3 regions of the Micromonospora sp. NPDC049799 genome follow, and region 3 is predicted to be linked to each of the others. Evidence: riboswitches for the same ligand, from Rfam matches in the RefSeq annotation. Region 3 holds a riboswitch; each other region holds the start of a gene.

Region 1 (2,255 bases), on a different contig from region 3:
CGACCCGCAGCGCACCTTCGGCCTGTACCGGCTGGAGGTGCTGGCCGCCCTGGCGAACGCCGTGCTGCTCTCCGGCGTGGCGGTCTACGTGGTGGTCGAGGCGGTACGCCGGTTCGGCGACCCCCCGGAGGTGTCCGCCGGCCCGATGCTGGTGGTGGCCGTGCTCGGCCTGCTCGCGAACCTCGTCGCCTTCGGCCTGCTGCGCCCCGGCGCCAAGGAGAACATCAACCTCCAGGGGGCGTACCTGGAGGTCCTCGGCGACCTGCTCGGCTCACTCGGGGTGATCGGGGCGGCCCTGCTGATCTCCGTCACCGACTGGTGGTGGGCTGACCCGCTGGTCGCGGTCGCGATCGGTGTGTTCATCCTGCCCCGCACGTGGCGACTGGGCCGGTCCGCGCTGCGAATCCTGGTCCAGGCCGCCCCGGAGCACCTCCAGGTCACTGCCGTGCACGACCGGCTGGCCGCCGTGCCCGGCGTCGCCGAGGTGCACGACCTCCACGTCTGGACCCTCACCTCGGGCATGGACGTGGCCTCGGCGCACCTCACCACGACCCCGGACGCCGAGGTCGGCGCCGTGCTGACGGCGGCCCGGACGGCGCTGCGGGAGGACTTCCGGATCGACCACGCCACGTTGCAGATCGAGCCCGGCGCGACTCCCGGGGCCTGCGGGACAGTTGAGTGGTGTTGAGCATCTCCTTAATTCAGAGTGTGTAAAGTGTGCTTATGCCGGTTTTGTCGGTAAGGGCGTGCGCACCATGCGTCACCACCGCTGCAAGCGTCCCACCAGCACCGGTAGGCTCTGATCCGGCCTCCGCCAGGCGGCACCCACCGGTGCCGGCGGTGGCCGCCGCCTAATCGCCTGCCACGGCGAACCGGGGAACCGCGTTCCTGGGGTGCATCCGCGTCAGCGGTAGGGATCTTCCGTCCCGAACCCGTCAGCTAACCCGGTCGGCGGCTGACGGAAGGACACCTGCATGCCAACACCCGTACGACGACGCGCCGCCCGGACAGCGGCCCTGATCGCCGCGACGCTCGCCGTCGCCCTGGGCGGCACACCGGTCCCCGCCGGCGCCACCCCCGTCCCGACCGCCGCTCTGGCCGCCCCCGGGGACGACGTGGAGGGCGGTACTCCCGCCCTGCGGGCCCAGCTCGAAGCGGCCAGCAAGGGCTACCTCGACGCCAAACGGGCCCTGGACACCTCACTCCGGCGGCAGCAGCAGCTCGCCGCGGAGGTGAAGAAGAACGAGACCGAGCTGGCCGAACGGAGCCAGCAGGTCGGGGAGCTCGCCGGTCTCGCGTACCGCACCGGTCGGCTCAGCGCCGCTTCCGCCCTGCTCAACAGCAGCTCCCCGGACGGCTTCATGGACCGCGCCGCCGCGCTGGACCAGGTCGCCGCCAACGAGGACCGGGCGCTGCGCCGGCTCCAGGAGGCCCGCGACAAGGCCGCCCAGGCCAAGCTGGCCGTGGAGGTCGAGATCCGGGAGCAGACCAAGCAGCAGACGGTGATGGCCAAGCGCAAGCAGCAGGCGGAGAAGGCCCTCACCGTGGCGAACGAGCGGGCGTCCAGCCCGCCGAGCAGCAGCGGCAGCCGCACCGCCAGCGCGACGGCGAAGCCGGCACCGCGCAACCCCGACGGCTCCTGGCCGACCGAGTCGTGCAGCGTGAACGACCCGACCCCGGCGGACGGCTGCATCACGCCGCGCACCCTGCACGCGCTCAACCAGGCCAAGGCGGCCAACTTCACCCGGTACGTCTCCTGTTACCGGCCCGGCGGCTCGGGTGAGCACCCGAAGGGTCGCGCCTGCGACTTCGCCGCCCAGCAGGACGGTTTCGGTGGCGACGCCAGCGGTGGGGACCGGACGTACGGCAACAACCTCGCCGCGTTCTATGTCAACAACGCCGACCGGCTCGCCGTGCTCTACGTGATCTGGTACCGGCAGATCTGGCTGCCCAGCAGCGGGTGGAAGTCGTACAGCGGGGCCAACGGCGACCCCTCCAGCGACCACACCAACCACGTGCACCTGTCGGTCTACTGACCGGCGCCGACGGCCCCCGGTGGACGCCTCGCGGCGGCCCACCGGGGGCCGTCGCGTACGCCGGCCGGACGGGTCGCTCAGGTCGACGGCGGCGGCTGGTCGAGGGCGGCGCCCAGCCGGCTGGCCAGGGCCAGGTGAGCGGCGCGCGCCTGCGCGAAGGCGTAGCCGAACAACGGCGCCGGAGCGATGAGGACGATCTCCACGTCGATCCGCAGGACG
Region 2 (2,255 bases), on a different contig from region 3:
GCGACGAGATCATCCTGGTGGAGCTGCTCGACCCGGCCGACCCGACGGTCAGCAGCTACAACATCGCGGAGCACCAGCGCGGCGCACCGCTGGTCTGGCTCGTGGCCCTCTTCGCCGCCGCGATCGTCGCGTTCGGGCGGTGGCGCGGGCTGGCCGCGCTCGCCGGCCTCGCGGCGAGCTTCGCCATCCTGCTCACCTTCGTGCTGCCCGGGATCAGCGCCGGGCAGTCGCCGCTGCTGGTCGCGGTCGTCGGCGCCGCGTTGATCATGTTCGTGGTGCTCTACCTGACCCACGGGGTGACCGCGCAGACATCCGTGGCGGTGCTCGGGACGCTCGGCAGCCTGGTGCTGACCGGCGTGCTCGGCACGCTCGCCACCGCCGCGACCCACCTGACCGGGTACGGCAGCGAGGACGCCACCACGCTGTCGATGTACCAGGCCGACGTCGACCTGCACGGGCTGCTGCTGGCCGGCATCATCATCGGCTCGCTCGGCGTGCTCGACGACGTCACGGTCACCCAGGCCGCCACGGTCACCGAACTGGCGCACGCCAACCCCGGGCTGACCCGGTTGCAGCTCTACCGGGCGGCGACCCGGGTCGGCCGCGCGCACATCGCCTCCACGGTGAACACGATCGTGCTGGCGTACGCAGGCGCCTCGCTGCCCGTGCTGCTCCTGCTCACCGCCGACTCGCGGGCGGTGACCCAGATCCTCACCAGTGAGTTCCTGGCCCAGGAGATCGTCCGCAGCGCGGTCGCCACCCTGGGTCTGATCGCCGCGGTGCCGCTCACCACCGCGTTGGCGGCCGTGGTCACCACGGCCGGCCGGCGGGGTGGTACGGCCACCGCCGGCGACACACCGCCCGACCCGCCGCTCCCCCGGGCGGCGGTACGGGCGGAGGCGCTGGAGGCGCTGAGCGCCCCCCGCGCGACGGACACCTCCCCCGCCACCCCCGGCAGGTGGCCCGACCGGGACAGGAGCACGGACACCGCATGGTGAAACTGCGTAGCGTGATCACGCGGACCCACCCGCCTGATAGTCGCGTCACTGGTCATCGGCTTTGGCGTCGAAATAGCTCGTTTGGTCGGCTACCAGACGTAGATCCCCAGGACGACTGTCGGGTAACCTCGCTGCCGGTCACCGCCGAAGGCGCGCAGCGGCGCCTGCGGTGCCGCCGCCCAATCGCCGCGAGGCGAACCGGGGACCCAGGTACCTGGGGTGAATCCGCGAATGCGGTAGGGGCCACTTCCGCCCCGAACCCGTCAGCTAACCCGGTCGGCGGTCGACGGAAGGGAACACTGTGACGGCACCCCTACGCCGCTGGTTGACACCTGTGGTGGCCGTGCTCGCCGCGCTGGTCGTGTTCGTCGGGCCCCTCCCGGCGTCCGCCGCACCGGCACCCCCGAAGCCCTCGGGCCACGACAGCCAGCCGACGTTGCTCAACGACGTCATCGAGGCCAAGAACCGTGACTTCGTGAAGGCCGAGGCGGCCCTGAAGAAGTCGCAGAAGCGCCAACGGGAGCTGGAGCTGGAGGTCAGCCGGCTCCAGCGCGAGCTGAACGCGCTCGCGCCGCAGGTCAACGAGATCGCGGCCCAGTCGTACCGGAGCGGACGGATCGGCGCCGTGTCGATGTTGCTGGAGGCCCGGACCCCGGACTCCTTCGTGCAGCGCGCGGGCGCCCTGGACGAGCTGAACATGGTCAACGCCAAGCAGCTCGCCGAGGTCAACGCGGCCAAGGCCCGCGTGCAACAGGCGAAGCTGGCGGTCGACACCGAGGTCCGGGACCAGCAGCGCCTGAGGAACAACATCAACCGGGATCGGGCCGCGGCCGAGAAGGCCCTCGACCTGGTCGGCGGCACCGGCCTCACCGGCGGCCTGGTGAACGCCACGTCACCGGTCGCCCGGGTCGCACCGGGCCGGACGGCGGACGGCGACTGGCGGTCCGAGTCGTGCAGCCAGCCCGACCCCACCACCTCCGGCTGCGTCACGCCCCGGACGCTGCACATGTACAAGGAGGTCAAGCGGGCCGGCTTCACCCGGTTCGTGGGCTGCTACCGGTCCGGTGGGCCGTACGAGCATCCCAAGGGCCGCGCCTGCGACTGGTCGCTCCAGAACAGCGGCTTCCGGTCCTGGTACAACAACGACACCCGGATGTACGGCAACAACCTGACCGCCTTCCTGGTCCGCAACGCCGACCGGCTCGGCATCTACTACGTCATCTGGAACCGACAGATCTGGTTCCCGGCGACCGGGTG
Region 3 (2,255 bases):
CCGCCGTCACGCAGGTAGATCGCGGCGAACGGGACGTCCAGCGCGTACCCGCCGACGGCCTCGGCCAGCCGGTGACAGGTGCCGGCCACGTCCACGGTGCGTCCGTCCCCGCCGACCGTCAGATCCCGCAGCAGACGCAGCCGGCGCTCGCCGACCACCTGCTCGGTCACCTCGCTGCACACGGTGAGCACCCCGACCGTACGGCCGTCGTCGTCGCGGGCGGGCGCGTGCGAGACGCTGAAGTACGCCTCCTCGCGGTAGCCGGAGCGGTCGAGCAGCAGTTGGAGGGCCGGCACCCAGCTGGCCACCCCGGTCGTCATCGCCTCGTCGATCAGCGGGGCCAGCACGTCCCAGCCCTCGGCGAGGGTGACCCGCACGTCGCCACCGAGGGCGCTGGGGTGTTTGTCCCCGATCAGTGCCGAGTAGGCGTCGTTGTAGAGCTGGGTGAACTCCGTTCCCCACAGCAGCAGCATCGGATACCGGGACGACAGCACCATCCGCACGGCGGCGCGCAGGCTCTGGGGCCAGCGCTCGACCGGGCCGAGGGGCGTGGAGGACCAGTCGAGCCGTGCCATCAGCCGTCCGGCGTCCCCACCGCCTACGAAGAGGTCACCCACCCGTTGCGTCACCCTCGACCGAGTCCCATCGCAGCCCCGTTCCGGGGCCCACCACCCCTTGCTGGCGTTAGCTGCCCACATCCTGGCACCTGGGCACGCTCACGAATCCGCCGCCACCCCGGAGATCGTCTGTACCCACCCCCACCCGTATCCACACCACCTGTGGTTCCCGCCACAGGTCACGATCGGGGAAAGCTAGCGCGACCACAGGTACGGACGGGGCGCAAGTCGGCGGCCGGTGCTCCCGCGCTGCGCGGTGAGGAAGTTCACGAGAAGTGGGCAATCGACGCGAAGCGCCCCTAACGTCGAGCGGGTTCGCGACGCGAACACCACGGTCGGTAACGCCTAATCCTGCCGCCGACCGTCGGAACCCGTCACCCAGGCATGGAGCGGGGGACCCACACGTTCCTCGGTGCACGTCACCTCGGGGTGAAGCCGCCCTCGGCGGCCGGGCTCCTCGGCCCGAACCCGACAGCTGACCTCGCAGGCGTGGAGGACACATCGATGGCATCTGACTACCAGGCCCGGCACCGTCGCACCGCCCGTCGTACCGCCGTCGGCACCCTCGCCGTCGGCGCCGTGACCGGCGCGGTCGCGATCTTCGGCCCGGCCGCACCGGCACAGGCCGACAGCGTCAACTGGGACGCGATCGCCCAGTGCGAGTCCAGCGGCAACTGGAGCATCAACACCGGCAACGGCTACTACGGCGGCCTCCAGTTCGCCCAGAGCACCTGGGAGGGCTACGGCGGCCTCAAGTACGCCAAGCGGGCCGACCTGGCCAGCCGCGGTGAGCAGATCGCGGTGGCCGAGCGGGTGCTCGACGGCCAGGGCATCGGCGCCTGGCCGACCTGCGGCAAGCGGGGCGGCTCCACCAAGGCGTACACCCCGAAGAAGACCGAGCGGTCCTCGGAGACGAAGCGCGACTCCGGCACGACGAAGCGCGACTCCGGCAACGAGCGCTCGACGCGGAACACCACACCGTCGGGCAGCGGCGAGACCCACGTGGTCGAGCCGGGCGACACCCTCGCCAAGATCGCCACCTCGCACGGCGTCGACGGTGGCTGGCGGGCGCTGTACGAGCGCAACGAGCGCGTCGTCGGCGGCGACCCGGGCCTGATCTTCCCGGGGCAGCGGCTCAGTCTCTGACGCGTACCCCCTTCACGACGCCCGGCCGGCACCACCGGCCGGGCGTCGTCGCATCGCCGTCCGCGACGACTCGTATCCTTTCCGCGAACCTTCTCGTGGTCGTCGAGCATGAAAGGACACGGTGTGAGCAACCGGACCGAGACGTTGGAGTTTCAGGCCGAGGCACGTCAGCTGCTCCAGCTGATGGTCCACTCGATCTACTCGAACAAGGACGTCTTCCTGCGCGAGCTGATCTCGAACGCCTCCGACGCACTGGACAAGGTGCGGCTGGCGTCCCTGGTGGACAAGGACCTCGACGTCGACACCACCGACCTGCACATCGCGATCGAGGTCGACCGGGACGCGCGGACCCTCACCGTCCGGGACAACGGCATCGGGATGTCGCGGGACGAGGTGGTCCAGGTGATCGGCACGATCGCCAAGTCGGGCACCGCCGAGCTGCTGCGGACGCTGCGCGAGTCCTCCGACGCCGGAACGTCGCAGGAGCTGATC

Evidence for each region. Region 3 has a riboswitch for cyclic di-AMP ahead of AB0I76_RS20280 (transglycosylase family protein). Riboswitches for the same ligand answer to the same signal wherever they lie in the genome.
Region 1: linked by a shared signal. The riboswitch ahead of AB0I76_RS17030 (hypothetical protein) and the one ahead of AB0I76_RS20280 (transglycosylase family protein) in region 3 are both predicted to bind cyclic di-AMP.
Region 2: linked by a shared signal. The riboswitch ahead of AB0I76_RS05685 (hypothetical protein) and the one ahead of AB0I76_RS20280 (transglycosylase family protein) in region 3 are both predicted to bind cyclic di-AMP.

What each region holds. Positions count from the first base shown of each region.
Region 1 covers NZ_JBFAMU010000211.1:2,724-4,978, forward strand. Annotated here, with positions in the region: gene AB0I76_RS17025 (cation diffusion facilitator family transporter) at 1-688, shown strand, start outside; cyclic di-AMP (ydaO/yuaA leader) riboswitch at 839-970, shown strand; gene AB0I76_RS17030 (hypothetical protein) at 975-2,036, shown strand; gene AB0I76_RS17035 (SRPBCC family protein) at 2,114-2,255, opposite strand, start outside.
Region 2 covers NZ_JBFAMU010000038.1:2,407-4,661, reverse strand. Annotated here, with positions in the region: gene AB0I76_RS05690 (YibE/F family protein) at 1-998, shown strand, start outside; cyclic di-AMP (ydaO/yuaA leader) riboswitch at 1,165-1,295, shown strand; gene AB0I76_RS05685 (hypothetical protein) at 1,300-2,255, shown strand, end outside.
Region 3 covers NZ_JBFAMU010000295.1:3,821-6,075, reverse strand. Annotated here, with positions in the region: partial or broken gene AB0I76_RS20285 (PAS domain-containing protein) at 1-617, opposite strand, end outside; cyclic di-AMP (ydaO/yuaA leader) riboswitch at 950-1,122, shown strand; gene AB0I76_RS20280 (transglycosylase family protein) at 1,122-1,763, shown strand; gene htpG (molecular chaperone HtpG) at 1,887-2,255, shown strand, end outside.